4 regions of the Variovorax restrictus genome follow, and region 2 is predicted to be linked to each of the others. Evidence: predicted binding sites of a transcription regulator. Region 2 holds the regulator's gene; each other region holds the start of a gene.
What was found. Region 2 encodes FNR, which switches genes on or off when oxygen is low (the NO sensors DNR and NnrR bind a similar motif). Its sites were predicted from a motif close to TTGATNNNNATCAA; they were not measured.

Region 1 (3,188 bases), on a different contig from region 2:
ATTCGCCGCATGCACCGGATGCCTCGACGCCGACGAGCCGCCTGGTCCTGGTGCTCAACTGCGGCTCATCGAGCATCAAGTTCGCGCTGTTCGATGCCGGCGCGTCGCCGCTGCCGCGCGTGCCGGCCTGGAACGGCAAGGTGCAGGACATCGGCGGTCCGGCGCCGACCTATGGTGAAACCGGCGTCGCGCCGGGGCCGGTCGCCCTCGACGCGCAGCAGCCGTACCACGCGGCGCTGGCGCACATCCGCGATCGCGTGACCGCCCGGCTGGCCGGCCGCCCGCTGGCGGCGGTGGCGCACCGCGTGGTGCATGGCGGCAGCAAGTACGCGGCCCCGGTGCGCATCGACGCCACGGTGCTGGCCGACCTGCGGGCCTTCGTTCCCCTGGCGCCGCTGCACCAGCCGTTCGCGCTGGAGGCCATGGCCGCGCTGCTGGCGTCGCAGCCGGCCCTTCCGCAGGTCGCCTGCTTCGATACGTCCTTCCACCACACCTTGCCCGCCGTCGAGCGGATGCTGCCGCTGCCCTACGCCGCATGGGAGCGGGGACTGCGCCGCTACGGCTTCCATGGCCTGTCGTACGAGTACCTGTCGGTGGCCTTGCCCGAGCGGCATGGCGAGCGCGCGCGTGGCCGCACGATCGTCGCGCACCTGGGCAGCGGCGCGAGCCTGTGCGCCATGCAGGGCCTGCGCAGCGTCGCCACGACGATGGGCTTCTCCGCGCTCGACGGCGTGATGATGGGCACGCGCACCGGCGCGCTGGACCCGGGCGTCGTGCTCTACCTGATGGAGGTCGAGCAGCTCACCGTGGCGCAGGTCGGGCATCTGCTGTACCACGCGTCAGGCCTGCTGGGCGTGTCGGGCGTTTCGTCGGAGCCGCGTGTGCTGCTGGCCGCGGAGGACCGGGAAGACGAGGTCGGCGAGCGCGTGCGTGCCGCGCTGGCGCTTTACGTTCGCCGCATCGTGCGCGAGATCGGCGCGCTGGTGGCGGTGCTCGGCGGGCTGGACCTGCTGGTCTTCACGGCCGGCGTGGGCGAGCACAGCACGCCGATCCGCGAGCGCGTCTGCGCCGCGCTGGGCTACCTCGGCCTGGTGCTGGACGATGCGGCCAACGCGCGCCATGCCCCCTGGATCTCTGCCGCCGACAGCCGCGTGGGCGTGGCGGTGGAGCCGACCAACGAGGAGTGGATCGCCGCGCGCGATGCCGCGGCGCTGCTGTTCCGCGCCAGCGCCGACGGCTCGGTCGACTGATGCCGACGATTCGCCGCGACGCGGTGTTCATCCGGGCCGTCGGGCGGACTTGATCGCCATCAAGCGCCCGCCGAGGCGCCGCACCTAGAGTGGGGGCCGATCCCCCCTTCATCCACCGCCGCACCCCGGCCGATCGAGTCCCTCCGTCATGTACCGAAAGATCCTGGTCCCCATCGATGGCAGCACGACCTCGCAGCGCGCGCTGACCGAAGCTGCGCAGTTGGCGCAGCTCTGCGGCGCATCGCTGGTGCTGCTGCACATCGTCGACGACGCTGCGCACGTCAACGGCTTCGAGCGACCGGCGGTCTACCTCCAGGACATCCGCCCGCGCTTCCTCGCGGCCGGCCAGGCGCTGCTCGACACCGCCAAGGCCGGGCTGGCCGGCACGCCGGTCGCAGTGGAGACCGTGCTGGTGGAATGCTGTGGCGACCGGGTGTCCGAGCGCATCGTCGAGCATGCGGCGACCTCCGGCGCCGACCTGATCGTGCTCGGCACGCATGGCCGGCGCGGGGTCGACCGCCTGCTGCTCGGCAGCGACGCCGAGCAGGTCGCGCGCCTGGCGCCGGTGCCCGTGATGCTGGTGCGCGCGCAGCGCGACTGAGCATCGGTCAGCGCACGGGTTCGATCGTGATCACCGTGAGCGTGCCGTCGAGCTTGTCGGCGGTGAACCGCACCTTGTCGCCGGCCTGAACCTGCGTGAGCAGGGCGGGCTCCTTCACGCGGAACACCATCGTCATCGGGCTCATCTCGATGTTCGGAATCTCGGCGTGGCGCAGCGTGATCTTCTGCTGCGCGATGTCGACCTTGCGCACCTCGCCGTCAACCAGAGGCAGCGGCGCCTGGGCGAAAGCGGCGAGGGACAGGGTGGCCAGGCCGAGGGCCAGGGGCGTGATGAAACGTCGCGTCATGACGGCTCCTTTCGTCCGTGGGTTCAACGGTGGCTGCTGAAGACACGCGAGCCGCCACCGGCCAGCACCAGCAGCACGTCGTAGGGGTCCCGCCGGTCGCCGTACACCGCACCGTCCATGCCCGGCGAGCCGATCGGCATGCCGGGAACGGCGAGACCCACGGCGCGGGGACGTTCCTTGAGCAGTCGTCGCAGATCGGCTGCCGGCACATGACCCTCGATGGCGTAGCCGTCGACCTGGGCGGTATGGCAGGAGCCGAACTTCGCGGGGATGCCCAGACGTTGGCGCGCCGCGGCATTGCCTTTGTCGTGCACGCGCGTGGCGAAGCCGTTGGCATTGAGGTGCTTGACCCAGTCGAGGCAACAGCCGCAGTTGGGGTCTTTCCAGATGTCGACCATCGGTGCGGCCGCATGGGCGCCGGACGTCAGCAGCGTGCCGACGGCGAGCAGGGCGAAGGGCGTGTGGCGCAGAAGCGTGCGTCTGTTCATGAGGGACTCCTTGAAATTCAGCGGGTTCATCGGGCGGGCAGCACACGCACGCGCCCGGCCATGCCGAGTTCGTAGTGGTCGCCGACCAGGCAGGCGAAATCGAAGTCGCCGGGGCGGTTGAAGTGCCACACCAGCTCGCCCGTTCGGCCGGCCTTCACATGCGCCATCCACGGGTCGTCATGCTCAATGGTCGGGTGCTTCTTCATCTGTTCGGCATGCTCGTCGATGGTCGCGCGAGTGCCGAGCACCAGCTCGTGCAGCTCCTTGCCGCGGTTGCGCAGGCGCAGGCGGACGGTCTCGCCTTCGCGCACGTCGATCACCGATGGCGTGAAGCGCATGTCGTCGGTCATGGCGATGTCGATGGTGCGGCGCACGGCCCGGGCTTCGCCGGCAATGCCCCAGGCCTGCTGTTCCGCGGGCAGCGCGGCCTGCGCGGCACGGGGCGTGTGCGCTTCATGCGCCAGGACGAAGGCCGGCGCGGCGAGCAGGGCACTCGCCATCAGTGTGCGTAAGAGGTTCATCGCGAATCCTTCGAGAGAGGT
Region 2 (3,188 bases):
ACCGAGATCTTCATGTGGGTCGAGGAGAAGATCGAAGGCGCCCGCAGCGCGCGCATGCGGCTCGACAAGGGCTCGCTGACGATGGAACGGGGCGTCAAGAAGACCTTCAAGCACATCGTGTGGCTGGGCATCGCGATGTGGACCGGCTTCACCTTCGTCGGCTATTTCACGCCCATCCGTGAGCTGGGCATGGCCTTCCTGCAGACGCAGATGGGCTCGTGGGAGGTCTTCTGGGCCTTCTTCTACGGCTTCGCGACCTACGGCAACGCGGGCTTCATGCGCGAGCAGGTCTGCAAGTACATGTGCCCGTACGCGCGTTTCCAGGGCGCGATGTTCGACCGCGACACGCTCATCGTCAGCTACGACGCGGCGCGTGGCGACCCGCGCGGCGCGCGCGGCAAGCAGCATGAGCGCAACGGTCTGGGCGACTGCATCGACTGCACGCTGTGCGTGCAGGTGTGCCCGACCGGCATCGACATCCGCGATGGGCTGCAGTACGAATGCATCGGCTGCGGCCTGTGCGTGGACGCGTGCAACACGGTGATGGACAAGATGGACTACCCGCCCGGGCTGATCCGCTATGCCACGCAGAACGGCCTGGCCGCGGGCTGGTCGGCACGCCAGGTGCTCGCGCGGGTGTTCCGTCCGCGCGTGCTCATCTACGGCAGCGTGCTCGCCGCACTGTGCATCGGCCTGCTCGCGAGCCTGGTGACGCGCACGCCACTGAAGGTCGACGTGGTGCGCGACCGCGCCTCGCTCGCCCGCATCGTCGAGGGCGGCATGCTGGAGAACGTCTATCGCCTGCAGGTCATGAACGCGACCGAGCGACCGCAGCGCTACCAGATCACCACCAGCGGCCTCGATGGTCTCTCGGTGGTGGCCGGCGACACGGTCGAGGTGCAGCCCGCGGAGTCACGCTGGGTCGCCGTGCGACTGCAGCTGCCCTACGGTGCCGCGCCCGTGGGCTCGCACCCGGTCTACTTCGACGTGCGGGCCGCCGACGGCGGCGCCCATGTGTCGGAGAAAGCCATCTTTCTCGTTCCGCGCTGAACCCCCAGGAGACAACCCATGAATGCCCTTGCATCGAAGACGCCCGACGGCACGGACGACGCGGCCGAGCCGTGGTGGAAGTTCCCGTACGTGTGGATGGTGATCGCCGGCCCGGCCATCGTCGTGGTGGCCGGCTTCGCCACGCTGTGGCTGGCCATCCGCACACCGGACCCGGTCATCGCGGCCGACTACTACCGCCAGGGCCTCGAGATCAACAAGACGCTGGCCGACAAGAAGCTGATGCCCGCGCAGACCGGCCGCAACCATGCGGCCACGCCGAGCGAAGACGTACCGCTCCCCAAGCGGTGAGCCGAACGCGATGAAACGCCGCATTCGCCGTCTGGCCTGGATTCTCTGGCCGTCGTTCCTTCTGGCCAGCGTCGTCGAGATGCTGGTGTTCGCCATGGTCGACCCGAGCGACGTGCACTGGCGCGGCGAGCCGCTGCCGCTGTCGCGCCAGGGGCTCTACACCGCGAGCTTCTTCGTCTTCTGGATCTTGGCGATGGGCTCGAGCGCGCTGACCGCGCTGCTCGCGATGTCGCGGCGCGAGGTCAACACGCCGGAGCGTTGACCAGCCGGCGCAGTTTGTCGGCGTCGACGATGCGCACGTGGCGCTGCTGCACTGCGACGATGCCGTCTTCGACGAACTTCGACAGCGTCCGGCTCACCGTCTCGAGCTTGAGCCCGAGGTAGCTGCCGATCTCTTCGCGGGTCATGCGCAGCACCAGCTCCGACTGCGAGAAGCCGCGCGCATGCAGGCGCTGCACCAGGTTCAGCAGGAATGCGGCCAGGCGCTCTTCGGCGCGCATGCTGCCCAGCAGCAGCATCACGCCGTGCTCACGCACGATCTCGCGGCTCATGATCTGGTGCACATGCCGCTGCAGAGCCGTCACCTCGCGCGACAGCTCCTCGATGCGGTCGAAGGGCATGACGCAGACCTCGGCGTCTTCGAGCGCGACCGCGTCGCAGGTGTGGTGGTCGTTCACGATGCCGTCCAGGCCGATGATCTCCCCGGCCATCTGGAAGCCGGTGACCTGGTCGCGGCCGTCTTCCGATGTCACGCGGGTCTTGAAGACGCCGGTGCGGATGGCGTAGAGCGAGGTGAAGCGCTCGCCGTTGTGGAACAGCGTTTCGCGCCGCTTCACCTTGCGGCGCGTGGCAACGATCTCGTCGATGCGCTTCAGGTCGGCGGGCTGCAGGCCGATCGGCATGCACAACTCGCGCAGGTTGCAGTTGGAACAGGCGACTTTGATGGTTTCGGGGGTCATGGGTGCGGGCGGGGCAGGCGGGGAGTGCGCTGCCGACGCTTCGGTGGTTTGAGGGCATTGTTCGCGAGCGGTGGGTGCGCAGGCTTGACGGGCGTCAATGAAGACGGGCCCGGTTGGCGGCACAGTCGACGAGCCCTGAGCGCTCCAACCACCATGCCATCCACCCTCCTGACCGAATCCGCCGCACCGACCCGTCTGCAGCGGGTTGCCGCCTCTGCTGCACCCGTGATGACGCCGGCGACCCTGAAGCGCTTCGACGTCGCCGGCCCGCGCTACACCTCGTACCCGACGGCGGACCGCTTCGTCGAGGCTTTCGGCTGCGACGACTACGCGCAGGCGCTGCGCCAGCGCCGCACGGGCACCAGCGCCCGTGCGCTGCCGCTGTCGCTCTATGTGCACGTGCCGTTCTGCGACTCGCTGTGCTACTTCTGCGCCTGCAACAAGATCGTCACCAAGCACCACGAGCGCGCCGACGAGTACCTGCGCTACCTGGCGCGCGAGGTCGACCTGCAGGTGGCGCAGCTCGGGCGCGGCGCGCTGGTGAGCCAGCTGCATCTGGGCGGCGGCACGCCAACCTTCCTCGACGACGCCAGCCTCGCGCGGCTGATGGACATCCTGCGCAGCGCCTTCGTGCTGGCGCCCGACGGCGAGTATTCAATCGAGATCGATCCGCGCACCATCGACGCGAGCCGGCTCGAGACGCTGGCGGCGATGGGCTTCAACCGCCTGAGCTTCGGCGTGCAGGACTTCGACCCCGCCGTGCAGAAGGCGGTGCACCGCATCCAGCCTGCGGCGCAGGTGTTCGACCTGATGGCCGCGGCGCGGCGCATCGGCTTCGCGTCGGTCAACGTCGACCTGATCTATGGCCTG
Region 3 (3,188 bases), 1.5 Mb from region 2:
CTCGCGGACCGGGTCGTTGTCGCGCAACAGCTCGTAGCTGCGCAGCATCAGCTCGCCGAAGTCGACCACGCCTTCGCGCTGGCACTGCTCTTCGTAGAGCTGGTAGATCTCGACCTTCTTGCGGTCGTCTTCGCTGCGCACCTCGACGTCGCGCGGGCGCAGGCCGTCTTCCTTGGCGCCGGCGATGAACCATTGCGTCTGCTTGGCGGGAAAGCGTTCGTCGTCGACGTTGAACTGCTTCATCAGCCGCTTGATGGCCGAGAGCTGGTCCTGCGTGTCGAGGATCTGGAAGGTGGACGGCAGGTTGGCCAGCTTCCAGTGCGCGCGCAGGAAGCGGTTGCACAGGCCATGGAAGGTGCCGATCCACATGCCCCGCACATTGACGGGCAGCATCGAGGTCAGCCGCGTCATCATCTCCTTCGCCGCCTTGTTGGTGAAGGTCACGGCCAGGATGCCGCCGGGCGACACCTGGCCCGTCTGCATCAGCCAGGCGATGCGGGTGGTGAGCACCCGCGTCTTGCCCGACCCGGCTCCGGCGAGGATCAGCGCGTTGCCCGCAGGCAGCGTGACCGCCGCGAGCTGCTCGGGGTTGAGGTTGGCGAGCAGGGGCGAGGCGGCCGCTGGAAAGGAGGGGGCGCCGGCGGAGGCGTCGTGCGAGCCGAAAAGAGACATCCCGGCATTGTAGGAAGCCGGGGTCCGCGCGGTGCCCGTGCCGCTTATTTCACCAGCTTCAGCGTGCCCTTCATGATCGCCGAGTGGCCGGGGAAGGAGCAGAAGTAGGTGTAGCTGTCGGCCGCGCCGAGCTTGGCCACGGCGAAGGTCACGCTGTCGCTTTCGCCACCGCCGAGGACCTTGGTGTGCGCCACGACGCGTGCGTCACCGGCCTTCACATAGTTCTGCGGAAGACCGGCGGCGATGCCGTCGGTGGCCACGGCCTGCACGTCGGCGGTCTTGGTCAGCACCCAGTTGTGGCCCATGGCCTGCTTCGGCAGCTTGCCGCTGTGTTTCAGCTTGACGGTGAAGTCCTTGCACGCCTTGCTCACTTCGATGACGGGCTTGTTGAACTGCATGGCGTCGTTGCCTTCGATCTCGACGGTGCAGTCGGCGGCGAAGACGGAGGACGAGGCGAAGGCCAGGACGGCGAGGGCGGCGTAACGATGACGAAACATGAGAACAGTCTCCAGGACGGTGAAGCCGCGCAAAAGCGCTGCGGTGCGGACAGTGTGACGGCATCGTCCCCCGCAACACTGACCGGCGTCAAGGCGCACGCGTGACGTTGCGGCTTTGAAACACCCCGCCGAAAACGTTGCCGTGGATCAAGGAAGCAAACCTTGCCCCTGCGGACACTGGGCCTCGGCATCCGACCCCTCGTGTCGGTCACTACTGGAGTCCCAAGACCATGAAGAAGAATCTCGCCCGCGCCCTTGTCGCCACCCTGCTCGGCACGCTGTGCGCCGTTCCTGCGCTGGCGCAGGAAGCCCAAGGCAACTGGCTGGTGCGCCTGCGCGCCGTGCACCTCGATCCGGCCGACAAGTCGGATGCCATCGGCGCCCTCGCCGTGCCCAAGGATGCAATCACGATCAACAACAAGACGATCCCCGAGCTCGACATCACCTACTTCTTCACGCCGAACATCGCCGCAGAGTTGGTGCTGACGGTGCCGCAAAAGCAGCGCGTGACGGTCGAGCAGAGTGCGCTCGGCGGCCCGGTGGACATCGGCACTTTCAAGCACCTGCCGCCGACGCTGACCCTGCAGTATCACTTCATCCCGGAAGGCACCTTCCGCCCCTACGTCGGTGCCGGTTTCAACTACACGCGCATCAGCTCGGTCAACCTGAACGTGCCGACCGTCGGCCGACTCGGCCTCGACCACAACAGCTTCGGCCTGGCCGTGGGCGCCGGTTTCGACATCAAGGTCGCCAAGAACGTGTTCCTGAACTTCGACGTGAAGAAGGTGCAGATTCGCACCGACGTCAGCATGAACGGCACGAAGCTGTCGACGGTCAAGGTCGACCCGCTGCTGATCGGCGTGGGCATCGGCTACCGCTTCTGATCGAGCACAGCCGGTTCGCGAATAAGGTCTATACAAAAGGAACCTCGCACGCGAGCCGGCACCTGCCTAGAATCGGTCACCGGGCCCAAGTTTCTTGTCGCCCGGTTTTTTTTCGTCTGCAAGACGCTGAATCGACCGGGCCGGGACCAAGCGCCCAACGCCGCCGGAAATCGTTCCGACGGTGCACCTTCACAGGAGCTTGGTTTCTCATGCAGATCTTCGATTACGACAACATCCTCCTGCTGCCGCGCAAATGCCGCGTGGAAAGCCGCTCGGAATGCGACGCCAGCGTCACGCTCGGCGGCCGCAGCTTCCGGCTCCCGGTCGTGCCGGCCAACATGAAGACGGTGGTCGACGAGCGCATCAGCCTCTGGCTGGCGCAGCACGGCTATTTCTATGTGATGCATCGCTTCGACCTCGACAACGTCAAGTTCGTCAAGCACATGCACGCCAAGGGCACCTTCGCCTCGATCTCGCTGGGCGTGAAGCAGGCGGACTACGACACGGTCGACCAATTGGCCGCGGCCGGCCTCGTGCCGGAATACATCACGATCGACATCGCGCACGGCCATGCCGACACGGTGAAGGCCATGATCGGCTACCTCAAGGACAAATTGCCGAAGAGCTTCGTGATCGCGGGCAACGTGGGCACGCCCGAAGCCGTCATCGACCTGGAGAACTGGGGCGCCGACGCGACCAAGGTCGGCATCGGCCCGGGCAAGGTATGCATCACCAAGCTCAAGACCGGCTTCGGCACGGGTGGCTGGCAGTTGAGCGCGCTCAAGTGGTGTGCGCGCGTGGCGACCAAGCCGATCATTGCCGACGGCGGCATCCGCGACCACGGCGACATCGCCAAGAGCATCCGATTCGGCGCGTCGATGGTGATGATCGGCTCACTCTTCGCCGGCCATGAGGAATCGCCCGGCAAGACGGTCGAGGTCGACGGCGTGCTCTTCAAGGAGTACTACGGCTCGGCCAGCGACTTCAACAAGGGCGAGTACAAGCACGTCGAAGGCAAGCGCATTCTCGAGCCGATCAAGGGCAAGCTGGCCGACACACTGATCGAGATGGAGCAGGACGTGCAGAGCTCCATCAGCTATGCGGGCGGCAAGGCGCTGATGGACATCCGCAAGGT
Region 4 (3,188 bases), 1.2 Mb from region 2:
GACATGCCGTAGTGGCCCACGCGCTGGAAGTCGAGCAGGGGCGCGAAGCGCGCATCGGCGGCCATCGCATCGATGGCCTGCGACACCTCGCGCGGACGATGTTGCCAGGAGCGCGGCCCGACGGCGCTCATGTCGCGATGGTTGTCGCCGGCGTGCTCGGGCATCGCCACGGTGAAGCCGGCTTGCACCAGCGCGATGGCCAGGTCGGCCTGCGGCCAGGGCGAGCCACCAGAGCCATGCGACATCACGACGAGCCGGCCATTGCCGCGCTGCGGTGCCGCGTCGAGTGCCGCCTCGACGACGAAGGGCCCGCGCTGCAGCCGTGCGGTGGGCGCGGCCGTGGGATAGAAGACAGTGATCGGGCCGCTCTCGGGCGGCGCGGCCAGCGTCGTGAGGCCGGTGGCGGCGACCACTGCGGCGCTCGCGAGGCCGAGCGCCGCGGCGGCCAGCAGCCGCCGCAGGCCCGCGGCTACCACGGCTCCCCCCGGCTGCTCGCTGGGAGCTTCGCGCGTTCGCGCCGCACCATGCGTTCCATCAGGTCGCTGCCGGGCGCGAACACCCAGACCGAGAGCCCATGGAAGAGCAGGCCGATGCCCCAGCCGAGCAGCGGGAAGATCGCCCAGGCCCGGCTGTTGTAGAGCGACAGCGCGATCAGCCCGAAGTTCACCGCGACATAGACGCTCGCGTGGAAGAAGAAGCCCAGCTTCGCCCTGGCGCGGCGGCGTGCCAGTCGGTCGAGTTGAATGTCGGTGTGTTGTTGCATGGAGGATTTCGGTGGTTTCAGGCGCACTGGGTGGGGGTGACGAGGGCGGCGTCGCGCCGCAACGCCAGCTTCCACAGCCGCAGGCCGCGCGCCATGAAGATGCCGCTGAACGCACCGTACAGCACGCCCAGGCAGAGGGCGAAGGTCAGGTCGTCCGCCATCGCAGGGTGCATCGTCAGCTGCACGCCCACCGCGTACTTGGTGAAGAAGATGCCCATCATCAACACCAGCGGCACGGCGCTGCCGCCCACGTGGAAGCGGCGCGTGGCGGCGTTGTAACGGGTGCTGTCCGGCAGCGGCCGCTGCTGCACGATGAAGCCGGCCACCAGCGCGGCCGCGGCCCAGCCGAGCCCGGCGATCGGCTGGTGGCTGAAGACCGACAGCACCCCGTAGATCGACAGGGCGGTCATGGCGAGGGGCATCGCGGTGGCGCGCAGGAGACTCAGGCGATGCGACAGCAACTGGCGGCCTCCCAGCCACAGCAGCAGGGCGAAGAGGGCGAACACCCAGCGGGGTGTGCCGGCGAGGATCTGGGTCAGCATGAGGGCTCCTGGACGCAGGGGTGGATGAAAAGGTAGAGGAGGTGGCAACGGACGCGACTGTGCCCGGGCCGCGAAGACCGCGACAGCGCGATGCGACGAAATGCGCACTGGCGGTGCAGGATGTCGGCGGCAGGGGTGAACCGCACGGACCGCGCTGGCCTGGGGCGCACCGCGCCTGTGCCACGCCCTTGATCTGCGTCAAGGGAAGGGCGCCCTGCGCCCGCAAGATCGGTGCTGTCACGCGTCCGCCCCAGGGCGCGGCACCGCAAGGGCGTTCATGAACTACCCCACCATGCTTGTCCACCTGGACCGCTCCCCGCGCAGCGCCACGCGCGCAACGCTGGCGGCGGGCTGGGCCCGGGCCTTCGGAAGCCATCTCGTCGGGCTCGTGCCGACGGGCCTGTACGACGGGGTGATCCCCGCCGATGAGATCGACGGCAGCGCGGACGATTCCGTGGCCGCATCGGCGGGCCACCTCAAGCGCCGTTCGGACGCCATTGCCCGCGCCTTCCACGACAGCATCGCTGGCGACGGTCCCCTGTCCTGCGAGGTGCGACTGAGCGACGAGCCCACGGTCCAGGCGCTGGTGCGGCATGGGCGCACCAGCGACCTGGTGGTGCTGGGCCAGGACGGCGTCGGCGAGCCTCGGGACATCACGGCACACCGGCTGGTCGACCCGGTTCTGCTGGCGCTGGGCCGTCCGGTGCTGGTGCTGCCTGGCGTCGGCACGGTGAGCGGCTTGCCCCGCCAGGTGCTGGTGGGGTGGGACGGCTCGCGCGCAGCGGCGGTCGCGCTGGGCGCGGCCGTTCCCGTGCTGCGCCGTGCCGCACGGGTCACCCTGGTCTCCCTGCGCCACCCGGGCGACATGGCGGCTCCGCCCGATTGGCAGATCCCCGAGGTTCTGGCTTTCCTGCACCGGCACGGCGTGCGGGCCACCGCCGAGTCGGACGTGGTCGAGAGCGGTCTGGCCGATGCACTGCTGTCGCGGGTGTCCGACCACGGCGCCGACTTGCTCGTGGTGGGCGCCTACGGCCATGGGCGCCTGCGGGAGCGCGCGCTGGGCGGCGTGACGCGGCAACTCCTCGCAGAGATGACCGTGCCACTCCTGCTGGGGCATTGAACATGTCGGCCCCGATCGCCCCGGGGCCCCCTGCCATGCCCGACGCTTTCTCGACCGGCCTTGCGCAGGCCTGGTGGAACGGCAGCGTCGCCGCCGATGTGGCGATGGCGCCCCTGGGCGGTGCGGACGCCGTCGCGCAGCGCGCCCGGCAGCGCCTGGCCGATCTGCTGGCGCATGCGGCACGCCACTCGCCGCTCTATCGGAAGGTGCTCGGCGGGCGCCCGGCGTCGGCGCTGCGGCTGGCCGACCTGCCGGTGATGCGCAAGGCCGACCTGATGCAGCGCTTCGACCAATGGGTGACGGACCCGGCGCTCACGCTGGACGCGCTGCGCGCCTTCATGGCGGACCGCTCACGCATTGGCGAAGCCTTCGGCGGGCGGTACATCGTCTGGGAGAGTTCCGGCAGCAGCGGCGCGCCGGGCATCTTCGTGCAGGACCCGTTCGCCATGGCCGTCAACGACGCGCTGGAGGCCCTGCGGCGACCGGTCCTCGATCCGATGCGGGCCTGGGTCGATCCCCTGGGGCTGACCCAGCGCATCGCGTTCGTCGGCGCCATCGACGGGCACTTCGCCAGCACCGTCTCGATCGAACGCCTGCGCCGGCTCAACCCGTACCTGGCGCCCCGGTTGCACGGCATCTCCTTCCTGCAGCCCATCGCGGCGCTCGCGGCCGAGATCGATGCCATGGCACCGACCGTGATCGCCACCTACCCCAGCGTGGCGCTGCTGCTCGCCGAAGCGCATCGCCGTGGCCAGCTGCGCAC

Region 1: ACSFA0_RS18270 (universal stress protein) is a predicted target of FNR. The motif match lies at 1,300-1,313, and genes of this name have one in related genera.
Region 3: ACSFA0_RS07045 (OmpW/AlkL family protein) is a predicted target of FNR. The motif match lies at 1,307-1,320, and genes of this name have one in related genera.
Region 4: ACSFA0_RS08430 (universal stress protein) is a predicted target of FNR. The motif match lies at 1,494-1,507, and genes of this name have one in related genera.

The regions. Positions count from the first base shown of each region.
Region 1 is NZ_JBPJZH010000002.1:773,618-776,805, forward strand. Features, by position in the region: gene ACSFA0_RS18265 (acetate/propionate family kinase) at 1-1,250, shown strand, start outside; gene ACSFA0_RS18270 (universal stress protein) at 1,399-1,851, shown strand; gene ACSFA0_RS18275 (copper-binding protein) at 1,859-2,158, opposite strand; gene ACSFA0_RS18280 (DUF411 domain-containing protein) at 2,182-2,646, opposite strand; gene ACSFA0_RS18285 (cupredoxin domain-containing protein) at 2,673-3,167, opposite strand.
Region 2 is NZ_JBPJZH010000001.1:2,981,174-2,984,361, reverse strand. Features, by position in the region: gene ccoG (cytochrome c oxidase accessory protein CcoG) at 1-1,050, shown strand, start outside; gene ACSFA0_RS14095 (FixH family protein) at 1,069-1,359, shown strand; gene ACSFA0_RS14090 (hypothetical protein) at 1,370-1,621, shown strand; gene fnr (fumarate/nitrate reduction transcriptional regulator Fnr) at 1,602-2,318, opposite strand; gene hemN (oxygen-independent coproporphyrinogen III oxidase) at 2,547-3,188, shown strand, end outside.
Region 3 is NZ_JBPJZH010000001.1:1,503,592-1,506,779, reverse strand. Features, by position in the region: gene ACSFA0_RS07055 (UvrD-helicase domain-containing protein) at 1-672, opposite strand, end outside; gene azu (azurin) at 717-1,169, opposite strand; gene ACSFA0_RS07045 (OmpW/AlkL family protein) at 1,400-2,053, shown strand; gene ACSFA0_RS07040 (GMP reductase) at 2,263-3,188, shown strand, end outside.
Region 4 is NZ_JBPJZH010000001.1:1,778,977-1,782,164, forward strand. Features, by position in the region: gene ACSFA0_RS08415 (alpha/beta hydrolase family protein) at 1-476, opposite strand, end outside; gene ACSFA0_RS08420 (2TM domain-containing protein) at 470-763, opposite strand; gene ACSFA0_RS08425 (DUF6622 family protein) at 781-1,305, opposite strand; gene ACSFA0_RS08430 (universal stress protein) at 1,583-2,425, shown strand; gene ACSFA0_RS08435 (phenylacetate--CoA ligase family protein) at 2,461-3,188, shown strand, end outside.